2 regions of the Kosakonia sp. N21 genome follow, and region 2 is predicted to be linked to the other one. Evidence: predicted binding sites of a transcription regulator. Region 2 holds the regulator's gene; the other holds the start of a gene.
The links. Region 2 encodes PurR, which represses purine synthesis genes. Its sites were predicted from a motif close to CANGCAAACGTTTGCNTG; they were not measured.

Region 1 (7,858 bases), on a different contig from region 2:
AGAACGCGTCGACAAAGATGCCATTGGCCGTCTGCAGCGCTTTATCGCAGCAGATTTCGCCCAGGTGGATTACACCGATGCGGTAGCCATTCTGGAGAAATGCGGTGAGACGTTTGAAAACCCGGTGTACTGGGGTGTTGATCTGGCTTCTGAACATGAACGCTATCTGGCTGAGAAGCATTTTAAAGCGCCAGTCGTCGTGAAAAACTACCCGAAAGATATCAAAGCGTTCTACATGCGCCTTAACGATGACGGGAAAACCGTGGCGGCGATGGACGTGCTGGCGCCGGGCATCGGTGAAATCATCGGCGGTTCTCAGCGTGAAGAACGTCTGGATGTTCTGGATGCCCGTATGGCTGAGATGGGACTGAACAAAGAAGACTACTGGTGGTATCGCGACCTGCGCCGTTATGGCACGGTGCCGCACGCCGGCTTCGGTCTCGGTTTTGAGCGCCTGATAGCCTACGTTACCGGCGTACAGAACGTCCGTGACGTGATCCCGTTCCCGCGCACACCGCGCAGCGCGACATTCTGATCGATCTGATAAGAACATGAAGGCCAGCCTGAGCGCTGGCCTTTTCTTTATCTCTGCCGCATCAACCAGTGTTCACAACGCAGACACATTTTTACTCACTTCCTTACCTTCCCGTTCATTTTCTGCACCAAATTGGGTTAGAACCACTCTGTACAAAAAATCAACACCGATGTTGTTGCCCATTTTTACCTCCATGTGATTTCGCACGTTTGGTTAAAAACAGAGCAGCCATCTGGATGGCTAAATCAAGTTATAAGAAAATACAGGATGAGAGGGATTCCGGGATAAGAAAAGCCGTTATCTCAATTAAATATAAGTAATTCATATAAATAGGAATGAAGATGCTGCTTTTAGCAGCAGTCAGTTCGGAATTATGAAGTGGTTCACAAAGTTCCCTAAAATTAATAAATTCTTACACAATATTTCTTTTTGTTACCGCTTTAAGACATTTGTAGCACTTTCAGGGTGGCGAAACGCTGACATGTTTGGAAAGATGCCTTTCAGACACAGAAAGACACCAAACTCTCATCAATAGTTCCGTAAATGTTTATTGACGGAATTTATTGGCGGCAGTGGCAGGTGTTAAAAAAAACCAATGAGGGTAATAAATAATGATGAAGCGCAATATCCTGGCAGTGGTTATCCCTGCCCTGCTGGTAGCGGGTGCAGCTAACGCTGCAGAAATCTATAACAAAGATGGCAACAAAGTTGATATCTACGGTAAAGCTGTAGGTCTGCATTACTTCTCTGACAACACTGATAACGACGGCGACAAAACCTACGCTCGTCTGGGCTTCAAAGGCGAAACCAAAATCAACGATCAGTTGACTGGTTACGGCCGTTGGGAATACAACTTCCAGGGCAACAACTCTGAAGGCTCAGATGCTCAGACTGACAACAAAACCCGTCTGGCATTTGCTGGTCTGAAATTTGGCGACGCAGGTTCTTTCGACTACGGTCGTAACCTCGGTCTGGTATACGATGCTATCAGCGTGACCGATATGCTGCCGGAATTCGGTGGCGATACCAGCAACAGCGATAACTTCTTCTCTGGCCGTAACGGTGGTCTGGCGACTTACCGTAACACCAACTTCTTCGGCCTGGTTGATGGTCTGAACTTTGGCGTTCAGTATCTGGGTAAAAACGATCGCGCTGGTAACGTAACTCGTTCCAACGGCGATGGCTGGGCGACTTCTGTAAGTTATGACTTCCAGGGCTTCGGCATCGTTGGTGCTTACGGCGCAGCTGACCGCACCAATAATCAGCAGGCTAACACCAATTACGGCACTTCTGGCGAAAAAGCTGAGCAGTGGGCAACTGGTCTGAAATATGATGCGAACAACATCTACCTGGCAGCTCTGTACGGTGAAACCCGTAATGCTACCCGCCTGAGCACCACACTTCCGGGTGACGACGATTCTACTAGCGGTTACCTGAACAAAACTCAGGACTTCTCTATTGTAGCCCAGTACCAGTTCGACTTCGGTCTGCGTCCGTCCATCGCTTACTACAAATCTAAAGCGAAAGATGTGGCAGGTGTTGGTAGCGAAGATTTCATCAACTACATCGAAGTGGGCGCAACTTACTACTTCAACAAAAACATGTCTACCTATGTTGATTACCAGATCAACCAGATCGACAAAGACAACAAACTGGGCATCAACTCTGACGACACCGTTGCCGTTGGTATCGTTTACCAGTTCTAATCAGTCACCCCTCGACTGTTATATGCATATCAAACAGGGCTACGGCCCTGTTTTTTTATGTCTGCGATATAAAGAGTGATGACTTTTGAAAAGTATCGCGCTTTTTATCGCAAACGGTTGGCAATTCCCGTATCTCCCGTTAACCTGATAGCGGATCTCCCTTCTGTCATCAAAATGGAACCTCGTCATGTTTGAGAATATAACCGCCGCTCCTGCCGATCCTATTCTGGGTCTGGCCGATCTGTTTCGCGCCGATGAACGCCCCAATAAAATCAACTTAGGGATCGGCGTCTATAAAGATGAAACCGGCAAGACCCCGGTGCTGACCAGCGTAAAAAAAGCGGAACTTTATCTGCTGGAAAATGAGACCACCAAAAATTACCTCGGCATCGACGGTATTCCTGAATTTGGCCGTTGCACCCAGGAACTGCTGTTCGGCAAAGGCAGCGCGATTATCAACGACAAACGTGCACGCACAGCACAAACCCCAGGTGGTACAGGTGGTCTGCGCGTAGCGGCGGATTTCCTCGCCAAAAATACCTCTGCAAAACGCATATGGGTAAGCAACCCAAGCTGGCCGAACCATAAAGGCGTCTTCAACTCTGCCGGTCTGGAAGTGTGCGAATACACTTACTACGACGCGCAGAATCACGCGCTGGACTTCGACGGTCTGCTGGCCAGCCTGAATAACGCACAAGCGGGCGACGTGGTGCTGTTCCACGGCTGCTGCCATAACCCGACCGGTATTGATCCAACGCTTGAACAGTGGGAGACGCTGGCGAAGCTGTCCGTTGAAAAAGGCTGGCTGCCTCTGTTTGACTTTGCTTACCAGGGATTTGCCCGCGGTCTGGAAGAAGACGCAGAAGGGTTGCGCGCATTTGCTGCGCTGCATAAAGAGTTGCTGGTTGCCAGTTCGTTCTCGAAAAACTTTGGTCTGTACAATGAGCGTGTCGGTGCCTGTACGCTGGTCTGTGCCGATGCAGAAAGCGCCGACCGCGCCTTCAGCCAGATGAAATCGGTCATTCGTGCGAACTACTCTAACCCACCAGCGCATGGCGCTTCCGTGGTGGCGACGATCCTCAGCAATGAAGCCCTGCGCGCAATCTGGGAACAGGAGCTGACCGATATGCGCCAGCGTATCCAGCGTATGCGTCTGCTGTTTGTGAATACGCTGCAGGAAAAAGGCGCGGATCGTGATTTCAGCTTTATCACGAAACAGAATGGCATGTTCTCATTCAGCGGCCTGACCAAAGATCAGGTGCTGCGTCTGCGTGAAGAGTTTGGTATTTACGCTGTGGCATCCGGGCGTATTAACGTCGCGGGCATGACGCCGGACAATATGGCGCCGTTGTGTGAAGCCATCGTTGCAGTGCTGTAATCAGCGCTGAAAAAAAGGGTCGCCACGGCGACCCTTTTTTATTTACCAGACAGGAAGCTCATCCTGCAAGAACGGGTTATGCAGCCGTTCATCACCCAGCGTCGACAGGGGGCCATGACCGGGGATAAAGGTCACGTCATCGCCAAGCGGCAACAGTTTGCGTTTGATGGAGTCAATCAGTTGCGCATGGTTGCCCTGCGGGAAATCGCTGCGCCCTACGCCGCCTTTAAACACCACGTCGCCGGAAATCAGCAAACGCGATTGCGCATCGAAGAACACCACGTGACCCGGCGTATGCCCCGGGCAGTGCAATACCTGTAAACTCACTTTGCCCACGCTGACCGTATCGCCTTCATCCAGCCAGCGATCCGGCGTCAGCGGCTGACAATCATCAAGGCCGAACATCCGGCTCTGCGCCGGTAAGCCTTGCAGCCAGAACTCATCTTGTTTTTCCGGGCCTATAATGGGCACACCATAATGCTGCGCCACTTCAGCCGCCGCGCCAACGTGATCGAGATGACCATGCGTCAGCAGGATTTGCGTGAGCGTCAGGCCGGAAGCATCCACTTCCTGAATAATACGCTCAGCATCACCGCCGGGATCGACCACGGCGGCGAGTTGGGTTTGTTCACACCAGACAAGCGAACAGTTCTGGGAGAATGCGGTAACCGGAATAATACGATAGTTCATGCTGCTCCTGTAGCTCAGGCCTGAGGTTTACCAGTGCCGAAGCGGCCCGGTATCAATATGCACAAAATTGCTGCTGGGGTAATATCCTACACCACCCGCGCGCAGAGATAACGCAGCTTTGCGAATATTGCTCAGAGAAATCCCTTCGATATGGAAATCCATGGCCTGGCCTTTGGTGTGATAACTTTTTTTCGCTACTCCACGGCTGTGCTCGCGAAGTTCATTATTGGTATCAACAGAACGATAACCAGAAACGAGTTGCACAGGTTTGCGTGTTCCTAACAGCCCCTGCAGACGATATAGCTGGTCAAACAGACCAGGATCGATGCTTTTGATCTTATTCGCGCGGTAATCACGGAAAAAGTGGTTAAGTTTTGCTAATTCATCCTGAATATAGCCCCTGCCGTCGAAAAACTCGGCTTTAATAGATTCTCCGGTATGAAGATTATTAAGCGTCAGAATACGCGGGCGCGGAGTAGAAAGGGTGGCAAATGCCTGCGTCGGCAGGAAGGATGCGCCGAGAGCGACTCCACCTAACGCAAGCAGTTTGCGACGATTAGCGTCAAATTTATCCATGATAATCAGGTCTTCAGGCAACATAAAATTGAACGTAATTTATGCACTTTTATGCGCACGAGAGGCACCTTACCGGGCATCAAAGTCCACGTCAAGGTTGCCTCATCCCAGCAAATACGGGCTCTGTAGCTTACCTGACCCGTTTTTCACCTTTTCTTACGACAACGTTATTTTACGAACTGCTTCATTTACCTGATTAATTGCTCCGCTTTTGGCAGGATTTGTGCGCCGGATCGCGCCGTCAGATCATAATTGTAAATATCTGTACGATACTGCGTGCGGCCATCAGCCCCGACAAACGCCGTCAAATAATAGAAATTGACCGGAATATCCTGACGGATATTAACGTAACGGGTATCCCCCTGCTTTAACGCATCGGAAATGCGCGTGTCATTCCAGCCCGCATCCTGCAGCAGCATATTCGCCAATTCAGACGCTTTATTCACGCGCACACAGCCTGAACTCAATGCCCGCGCCTCTTTCTGGAACAGGTTATGGTTCGGTGTATCGTGCAAATAGATGGCGTCAGAGCTCGGCATATTGAACTTATAGCGACCCAGCGAATTCTGCGCACCAGGTGCCTGCTGGAACCGGAAAGGCAGGTTTGATGGCGTAATCGTCGCCCAATCCACCATAGAAGGATCGATCGCTTCTTTGCTGTTCCAGCCACGCAGCACAGTATAGCCATGGCGTTCAAGGTAGCCTGGGTCATTCCACACTTTCGGCAGAATGTCTTTTCGCGCCAGCGTTGGCGGAACATTCCACGGTGGGTTGACCACGACATTATTCAGCGCGCTGCTCATCATCGGCGTCTTACGATCGGGTCGGCCGACAATCACCCTCGATGCCAGAACCTGGTTACCGTTCAGGTAATAAACCAGCGAATATTCCGGAATATTCACCATAATTCCGGTCGCGAGATTACCAGGCAGCAAGCGGAGGCGTTGAATATTCAGCGCCAGCACAGCTGCACGTTGCGCCGGGCTGACGTTAAGCCAGTCACGCGTTGACTGACCGATCACCCCGTCCGCATGCAGCCCCTGCCAGGACTGAAAGCGTTTTACCGCTTCGACCAGTTGACGATCGTAAGGACCACGCGCTGCAGCCGCTGCATGCGTTTTTTTCACCGGCTGAGCCGACGGGCTAACAGCGGCATCATCTCCCGGCAGCGCAATGTTGGGGCCGCCATCCAGCATACCGGTACGCTGCAAAATTTCGCGCAGCGCAACGATGTCGTTGCTCCACTGACCGGGGCGCAGGGACGCGGTATCTTTTAATTGCGGCCACGGGCGCGCATCGGCCACCAGCGACAACAGCGACTGGTGCATTGCCGTATATTGCGGGTGATGTGGAGCAAGGCTAGTGATGAAACCGGGCAGCGTGCCCTTATCCAGCGCCAGCTGCCACTGATTGATAACGGAGAGAGCCGGCGTCGCCAGCGTGTAGGGTTTGTCGCTGTAGAGCCAGCGCTGGCCCTTAGCCTGAATACCTTCAACAAAATGCAGATACCCCAGCATCGCATCCGACAGCACGATATCGCGCGCCAGACCGGACACCCCAGGATCGGTTAACAGCTCAACCCAGGTGGTAAATTGCGGCTGAAAACCGGCAATCGCCACTTCCGCCAGTTGTTGCTGAAACGCCTGCACCGCATCGCGGTTGTCCCACATGGGTTTTTGCCCCCGCGCAGCATAGAGCGCAGCGAGCTGATTCATATAGAGCGGCGTCCAGTTCGCGGGTAACTGCGACTGCAACTGCGCGCGTACCGCAGCGACGGAAACACCGGCAGGATAAGGCGCGACGCCTGCCATCATTGCCGTCGCAGGCGACTGTTCCAGCGGTTGTGCAAGGACTGTCGGTTGATCGCCCTGCGTGGCTGAACTATCAACAGGTATCACTTCAGGCTCATCGGCCTGCACACTAAACAGCGGAGCGAATGCAAATGCCAGACACAAACTCAGCGCCGACATTCGACGACCATACAACTTCTCAAGCAACATCCCTTGCCCCCTGTTTCTCTCACATTGCGCATGACAAATTCGTCAGCTTTCTATCAGTATATAAACAGCAAAAACCATTTGCCTGACCTGGTGTAAAGAAGTTTAAAGATAAAAAACCGGCAGGCATAGCGTTCAAAAATAAAAAAGGGCGACATATATGCCGCCCTTTGAATTCATCACAAACGCTATGAGGCGTCTGCGGTACCCGGCAATGTTTCCGGTAGTTGCGCCGCGAAGCCGCGCAGACCGACCACATGCACATGTTCATGATTCTGGAAGACTTTACGCACCAGTTTATACGTAGTGCCTTTTTCCGGGCTGATATTTTCCGGCGCGGCAATGATCAACTGCATCTCCAGACGTTCGCACAGCTCGAACAACGTCGCAATGGAACGGGCGTCGAGACGCGCCGCTTCATCGAGGAACAGCAGACGACACGGCGAAATATCTTTGCCGCGCAAGCGACGGGCTTCATCTTCCCAGCTCTGCACGACCATCACCAGAATCGACATCCCGGTACCGATAGCCTCCCCGGTGGAGAGTGCGCCGGATTCCGCACGCAGCCAGCCATCGGAGCCACGGTTAACTTCCACTTCCATCTCCAGATAGTTGCGGTAGTCCAGCAGCTCTTCACCAATGGTCTGCGGCGTACGCTGGCCCATATCGATTTGCGGGTTCAAACGCTGATACAGTTTCGCCAGCGCTTCCGAGAAGGTCAGGCGGCTGCTGTTAAACAGATCCTGATGCTGCTCGTGTTGCTCAGAGAGCACCGTCAGCAACGTGGCATGGCTTTCCCGCACATTCACATTCAGGCGTACGCTGTTAACCTGGCCGAAGGAGACGCTTTGCAGTCCCTGGTTCAGCATACGAATACGGTTCTGCTCGCGCTGGATGGTTTTACGAATAATGTTCGCCACGCTACGGGAGCTGATTGCCAGTTTCTGTTCGCGGGAGGTCAGCTCTTCCGTCAGAC
Region 2 (7,858 bases):
TTGAAATACAGCGCCTGGGCACGAACCACCGGAAATGATGAGCATTATCTCAGAGACCTGACGTTTATTGATAAAACAAAAGAACAGAACTTCTTTTCACTTGCTGCCAGCATGGGTTATTACGTCACAGAGAATATGAAGCTCTATATTGAAGGCACCTGGAATCGGGTGGCAAATAAGAAGACTGACGTCAATGTTAATAATTACAGCCAAAATATAAGCGCAGATTATAAAAATGGTGGCGGTATTGAAAGCTATAATATGCTAACCACCGCAGGGCTAATCTATACCTTCTGACCGTAAAAAAGGGTTCATGCCGGAACATGAACCCTTTTAGCAACGTGAACCGCGTGCGGCTTACTCCGCGCCCTGCTCGCCCTTGTGTTTAGCGGCAGCTTCTTTGATCAGCGTCTGCAACTCACCGCGTTGATACATCTCAATCAGGATGTCGCAGCCGCCAACCAGTTCGCCATCCACCCACAGTTGCGGGAAGGTTGGCCAGTTAGCATATTTCGGCAGTTCTGCGCGGATATCCGGGTTCTGCAGAATATCAACATACGCGAAACGTTCACCACAGGCAGACAGCGCCTGCACAGCCTGAGCGGAGAAGCCGCAGCTTGGCAGCTTCGGAGAGCCTTTCATGTACAGCAGAATCGGGTTTTCAGCGATCTGGCGCTGGATTTTTTCAAGTGTCGTGCTCATTGTCTTGCTTCCTTCAACTTCTACGGCAGATGGTGGACATTGTAACGGTTCAGGCAGCCAACAGAAAATAACATTTTGTTCACTGGTGATGATTTTACGCCCATGCCTGAAAAGTTGCCTCCAAAATGTGACTTAACACAATTCGGATTTCGCCTGTTGCTTAACTCTTAACCGCCATAGAAACGTTTTGCTGCTTTTTTTTGCGCTTGCTAACGAAACGCAGCTATAGATGCAAAAACACTCTTAACTTTTGTGCTTTTTATGGATTAGAATCGACGGGTTTTGAAATCATACGCACGCATTGTTAAATGCCTGCTCTAACAGGGGATTGCTCAGTGGCGCGAATACCAAAATCTTCGATCACGCTCTGTGCTTTGTTGTTCACCACGCTTTCTTTCACGCCATTGGCTAACGCCTCTGAACAGGCGCGAGCGTCGGCCGTGCAAAAATCGCATCTGGCGAAAGCATCCGAACGTAAGAAAAAAACCACATCGCAAAAGACATCAAAGAAAAACAGTCGCAACGCAGAAACCAAAACAACGAATAAAAAAACGACGGAGACCAAAAAAGCTCCGGCAACGAAGAAAGTCACCACCAGCAGCAAAGCCAGCCAACTCTCTACGCGTCGTAATAAATCCAGCCAGACCAAAACCGCAGCTGTCACCTGGACCGAAAAATGTACGCCGCGCAAAGGCCACAAGCCACACTGCGTTAAAGTCAAAAGCACCAAATCGGCCGCGCTTGCCGATGTGCACAAAGTCCGGATCCAAAAAGCGCAGAAAACCGCCATGTCCAAGCTGATGAATCAGATTGGCAAGCCGTACCACTGGGGCGGCACCTCGCCTAATACCGGTTTCGACTGCAGCGGGCTGGTCTATTACGCCTATAAAGATTTGGTGAAATTCCGCATTCCCCGTACGGCAAATGAGATGTATCACCTGCGTGATGCCTCGCCGGTGAATGTCGCAGAACTGGAAAGCGGCGATTTGGTCTTCTTCCGCACCCAGGGTCGCGGCACAGCGGACCACGTTGGCGTTTACGTGGGGAACGGCAAGTTTATCCAGTCACCGCGCAGCGGTCAGGATATTCAGGTGACCTCGCTGAGTGAAGATTACTGGCAGCGTCACTACGTCGGCGCCCGCCGCGTGGTCACACCGAAAACCATCCGTTAATCCGGTTACCTGTCGCCACGGCGGCAGGTAACTCTCTCTTTTGTCACCCCTTTCTATTTGCTACTCTATCCACACACTCAGTAGGGCTATTGGGTGTATTAAAATAATGAAGGAGAGTAGCAATGTCGTTCGAATTACCTGCATTACCGTATGCGAAAGACGCCCTGGCGCCGCATATCTCGGCCGAAACACTGGACTACCACTATGGTAAGCACCATCAGACCTATGTCACCAACCTCAATAACCTGATCAAAGGCACCGCCTTCGAAGGTAAATCGCTCGAAGCCATTGTTAAGAGCAGCGAAGGCGGCGTGTTTAACAATGCCGCGCAGGTCTGGAACCACACCTTCTACTGGCACTGTCTCGCCCCGAACGCGGGTGGCGAACCGACAGGCGCGCTGGCTTCGGCGATGGCGAAGTCCTTCGGTAGCTTCGCTGAATTCAAAGCACAGTTTACCGACGCGGCGGTCAAAAACTTTGGTGCAGGCTGGACGTGGCTGGTGAAGAAGGCGGATGGCGAACTGGCAATTGTGTCAACATCTAACGCGGGTACACCGCTGACGACGGATGCCACGCCGTTGCTGACCGTTGATGTCTGGGAACATGCCTATTACATCGATTACCGTAACGCCCGTCCGAACTATCTGGAGCACTTCTGGGCGCTGGTAAACTGGGACTTTGTGGCGAAAAATCTCGCTGCATAAATCTCACCAGGAGGGGGAAACCCCTCCTGATTATTATTCTGCTGCTGCGCAGGCACGTTCTGGCTGAGCACGTCCCGAAAAGAGCACCACCAACAGGCCAAGACCCGCGATAATCGCCCCCATCACCGGCACAAAGCTATAACCCAGACCACCGGATATCACCGCCCCACCGGCTGCGGCACCCAATGCGTTCCCCAGGTTAAATGCGCCAATGTTCACGGAAGAGGACAGGCCCGGAGCTTCATGCGCCACACGCATGACCCGCATTTGCAACGGCGGCACCACGGCGAAAGTCGCTGCCCCCCAGACCACCATGCTGACCGCCGCGCCGATCGCGCTCTGTGCAAGAAACGGGATAGCCAGCATGATGGCAATCAACAGCACCAAAAAGCCTTTAAGCGTACCGGTCACGGACCGATCCGCCAGTTTACCGCCAAGATAGTTGCCGATGGAGAACCCAACGCCAATCAGTACCAGCATTGCCGTAATAAAGACGGGTGTCGCATCGGTAATGGTTCGCAGAACCGGTGAAATATAGGTATAGAGCGTGAACATCGCCCCTGCCCCCAGCACCGTGGTCAGCAGCGCGGACAAAACCTGCGGGCGCATCAGCACCGCCAGCTCTTTACGCACCTCCGGGCGTTCCCCGGCGCCGCCTTTCGGCAGCGAGAAGAACAGACTCAACATCGCCACAATACCCAGCGCTGCGGTAGCCATAAACGACATGCGCCAGCCAATGGTTTCACCCAGCCAGGTCGCAGCCGGCACACCGCCGATATTGGCGATGGTTAGCCCCATAAACATGGTGGCGACGGCGCTGGCTTGCTTTTCTTTGGCGACAACGCTTGCAGCAACCACCGATCCCAGGCCAAAGAATGCGCCGTGATTGAGACTGGTTACGATACGCGCCAGCATCAGGGTGGCGTAATTCGGCGCAATCGCCGACAACACGTTACCCAGCGTAAAAATCGCCATCAAAAAAATCAGCGCGTTGCGTCTGCCACGATGAGAAAGCAGCAACGTCATTAACGGTGCACCGACCATTACGCCGACAGCGTAGGCGCTAATCAGCATCCCCGCCGCCGGGATAGAAACGTCAACGCCGCGGGCAATCACCGGCAGTAATCCCATTGGGGAGAACTCGGTCGTACCGATGCCAAAGGCGCCAATCGCCAGGGCGAGCAAAGGGAAATTCATTTTCATAAACTGACTCCGGAAAAGCCGTGTCGCTTCGGGACACTGTCGCAGAAGTCAAAAGTATGACATCAATCACAAAAAACTGCCGTTAGCGGAATGACAAAAGAGTATTGCAGAATTGATAACAATGCGGGGAAACGAAAACGGAGGGAGAAACCGGTTCCCCCTCGCGCGGGATCAATGCAGTGCAGCGGTCAGGGCGCCGAAAACGATCAGGCTCAGCACGATGACGGTAGTGAACAGTGAATACTTCAGGTCGGTGCTCATCAATTTTCTCCGTTTTAATTTCCACACAAAAAGTGAGATAGCGCATTTTTGCACAAATAAACGTAAAAATCTTGCAGGAATTAGCACGTCAGACGTTTTATCACTTCCCCTTTTGCTCAAGATCAGACAAAATTCGACGCTAAATTTATTAGCGTACCGGCCATTGACTCCCCTCCTGACGTCCAGTGTCTTTTTCCCGGCGTACCGCACCCCCGATCATGGGTACAGGGTGATTGAAGGCAAACGTTTACCTTATGTATTATCAGGAGCTTGAGATATGGTCTGGAGTGACATCTGATGGCAACGATCAAAGACGTAGCGAAGCGAGCAAACGTTTCCACCACAACCGTATCACATGTAATTAACAAGACACGTTTTGTCGCCGAAGAGACGCGCAATGCCGTGTGGGCGGCGATCAAAGAGCTGCATTATTCACCGAGCGCCGTGGCGCGCAGCCTGAAGGTGAATCACACCAAATCGATTGGCCTGCTGGCCACCAGCAGCGAAGCAGCCTATTTTGCCGAAATCATTGAGGCTGTTGAGAAGAAATGCTTCCAGAAAGGCTATACCCTGATCCTCGGTAATGCCTGGAATAACCTGGAAAAACAGCGCGCTTATTTGTCGATGATGGCGCAAAAGCGCGTAGATGGCCTGCTGGTCATGTGTTCCGAGTATCCGGAATCCTTACTGAGCATGCTGGAAGAGTATCGCCATATCCCGATGGTCGTTATGGACTGGGGCGAAGCCAAAGCCGACTTTACCGATACGGTGATTGATAACGCCTTTGAAGGCGGTTATATGGCCGGGCGTTATCTGATCGAACGCGGTCACCGCGATATCGGTGTGATCCCGGGTCCGCTTGAGCGCAACACCGGTGCGGGTCGTCTTGCCGGTTTTATGAAAGCAATGGAAGAAGCCACCATTTCCGTACCGGAAAACTGGATCGTTCAGGGCGACTTTGAACCCGAATCCGGTTATCGCGCCATGCAGCAGATCCTTGCGCAGACGCATCGCCCGACGGCCGTCTTCTGCGGCGGCGATATTATGGCCATGGGTGCGCTGTGCGCTGCGGACGAAATGGGATTGCGCGTCCCGCAGGATATTTCGGTGATCGGTTATGACAACGTGCGTAACTCCCGCTTCTTCACGCCATCACTGACCACAATACACCAGCCGAAAGATTCGCTGGGTGAAACCGCATTTACCATGCTGCTTGACCGTATTGTGAATAAGCGCGAAGAGTCGCAATCCATCGAAGTGCATCCGCGCCTGATCGAGCGCCGCTCGGTCGCCGATGGTCCGTTCCGCGATTACCGCCGTTAATCCCCTTTTGCGGGAGCCCTTATTCCGGCTCCCGCAGCCATTCCCGATTCAGCGTTTCACTGTCCCCCAGGTACTCAAGAAGCCAGTTCAGTGCAGGTGATGCCTCGTTCTGCTGCCACGTCAGGCAACAAGCGGCATCCGGGAAGGGATTTTCCAGTTCCAGCGCCACCCACTCCCCACGATCGAGCCAGGGTCTGGCAAAATGCGCCGGGACCATTCCCACGCATAACCCTGCTGACAGACAGGCTTCGGATGATTTCCAGTCCGGCACCATCACCCGTTTCTGATTATCCAGTAGCCAGGTAATACGCTTCGGTAACGAGCGCGACGTATCTTCCTGTATCAGCGAAGGCCAGTTACGTAACGTCTCATCGCTTAACGGGCCAGGTAGCGCCGCCAGCGGGTGTCGGCGAGAAACCACACATTTCCAGCTCAGCATACCCATATCGCGAAAAGCATAGCGCCCGCCGACAGGAATGGCTTGCGTTGCGCCAATAGCCAGTTCAACACGCCCGTCGGCCAGCGCATCCCAGACGCCGTTAAACACTTCCTGGTAAACCTGTAGCTCCACATCGCTAAAGTGACGATAAAAATCGACGATCAACTGCCGCGTGCGTTCGGGCCTGACAATGTTGTCCACCGCAATCGCCAGTTGCCCGCGCCAGCCATTGGCAATCTGCTGGCACTGTTGGCGGGTGACCTGCATTTTTTTGATAACAGAACGTCCTTCTTTCAAAAACCAGACGCCAGCGGGAGTTAACTCCACATCGCGGTGACGTCGTTCAAACAGCGGAACCGCCAGCCACTCTTCCAGTTGCCTTACGGTATAGCTGACGGCAGAAGGAACACGGTGCAACTCCTGAGCTGCACCGCTAAAACTGCCGTTACGTGCGACAGCATCTACCACTTCCAGCGAATATTCTGACCACATAATCTGCCTGCAAAAAATTTGAAACCACTGCGCAAATATTAGCGTTTCACAAGGAGGAATGCACTCCTTACACTCGACAACCCTGATAACCTGCACAAAGAAGAGATACCACAATGCAACCTGGCAAAGGATTTTTAGTCTGGCTCGCGGGATTAAGCGTGCTGGGCTTTTTAGCCACCGACATGTACCTGCCCGCTTTCAGCGCCATTCAGCAAGATTTAGAGACCTCCTCCGCGGTGGTCAGCGCCACATTGAGCCTGTTTCTGGCCGGGTTTGCCGTTGCACAACTGCTGTGGGGACCGTTATCGGATCGCTATGGACGCAAACCGATTTTGTTAACCGGTCTGGGGATTTTCGCCGTTGGCTGTCTGGGAACATTATGGGTGCGGGACGCCACGCTGTTACTGGTGCTGCGTTTTGTACAGGCTGTAGGGGTCTGTGCTGCAACCGTAAGCTGGCAGGCGCTGGTCACGGATTATTACCCGTCACACCGCGTTAACCGCATTTTCGCCACCATTATGCCGCTGGTCGGGCTGACACCCGCACTGGCCCCCCTGCTCGGCGCGTGGATCCTTGCGCATCTCAGTTGGCAGGCAATCTTTGCCACGCTGCTGGTGATTACGTTGGTGTTGATGATCCCGGCGTTACGCCTGAAACCGTCAGTAAAGGCAACAGCGCATGATGAGCAGCCACTGACCTTTATGGATCTACTGCGTGCCCGCGACTATCGCGGCAATGTGATTATCTATGCGGCCTGTTCCGCCAGTTTCTTCGCCTGGCTGACCGGCTCACCGTTTATCCTGCACGAGATGGGGTATGGCCCCTCTGCGATCGGCCTTAGCTATGTACCGCAGACCATTGCGTTTCTGGTGGGGGGTTACGGTTGCCGCGCTGCGCTACAGAAGTGGCAAGGCGAGCGACTGCTTCCCTGGTTGCTAAGCGCGTTTGCCCTGAGCGTGATTGCCACCTGGGCGGTCGGCTTTATGCCGAACGTGTCGCTGACCGCGCTGTTGATCCCGTTCTGCTTTATGGCAATGGCCAATGGCGCCATTTATCCCATCGTGGTTGCCCAGGCATTACGCCCTTTTCCGCAGGCAACCGGACGTGCCGCCGCGTTGCAAAATACCCTGCAACTTGGGCTGTGCTTCCTTGCAAGCCTGGTGGTCTCATGGCTTATCGCCACGCCGTTGCTCACTACCACCAGCGTCATGCTGTCGATGGTGTTGCTGGCGACGCTGGGATACCGTCTGCAGCGGCAACCGCATCGCGGGTATGCGAAAGAAGCCACCACACCGGCGTCTTCACGGGGATAGTCGCTTCGGCGATTATCTCTAAGTCACTGATTAGCATGCTAACAGTTTTCTGTTGAATCACCTGATATTGAAGCCTATACTAAATTTCGCTGTTTTATAAATACGATAAATATTATGAAGTAACGGGCGTCGGATTACGCCCGTTTCACCATGGAAGGCCTTTCGGCAAGGGTTCTCTCCCTTCCTCTGTTCTACGTCGGATATCAGCCTCACGGCGAAAACCGTGAGATTTCTCACAAGCCCGAAAAA

Region 1: a site for PurR is predicted at 2,348-2,365, ahead of ACQ3G7_RS17920 (amino acid aminotransferase). Genes of this name have one in related genera too.

Annotation. Positions count from the first base shown of each region.
Region 1 covers NZ_JBOBHR010000007.1:159,725-167,582, reverse strand. The annotation lists gene asnS (asparagine--tRNA ligase) at 1-535, shown strand, start outside; gene ompF (porin OmpF) at 1,147-2,241, shown strand; gene ACQ3G7_RS17920 (amino acid aminotransferase) at 2,429-3,619, shown strand; gene ACQ3G7_RS17915 (MBL fold metallo-hydrolase) at 3,662-4,309, opposite strand; gene mepK (peptidoglycan L,D-endopeptidase MepK) at 4,337-4,885, opposite strand; gene ldtD (L,D-transpeptidase) at 5,074-6,885, opposite strand; gene mukB (chromosome partition protein MukB) at 7,071-7,858, opposite strand, start outside.
Region 2 covers NZ_JBOBHR010000005.1:217,551-225,408, forward strand. The annotation lists gene ACQ3G7_RS14115 (omptin family outer membrane protease) at 1-297, shown strand, start outside; gene ACQ3G7_RS14120 (Grx4 family monothiol glutaredoxin) at 358-702, opposite strand; gene ACQ3G7_RS14125 (C40 family peptidase) at 1,038-1,874, shown strand; gene sodB (superoxide dismutase [Fe]) at 1,997-2,578, shown strand; gene ACQ3G7_RS14135 (MFS transporter) at 2,612-3,781, opposite strand; gene cydH (cytochrome bd-I oxidase subunit CydH) at 3,953-4,042, opposite strand; gene purR (HTH-type transcriptional repressor PurR) at 4,340-5,365, shown strand; partial or broken gene punR (DNA-binding transcriptional activator PunR) at 5,362-6,296, opposite strand; gene punC (purine nucleoside transporter PunC) at 6,410-7,609, shown strand.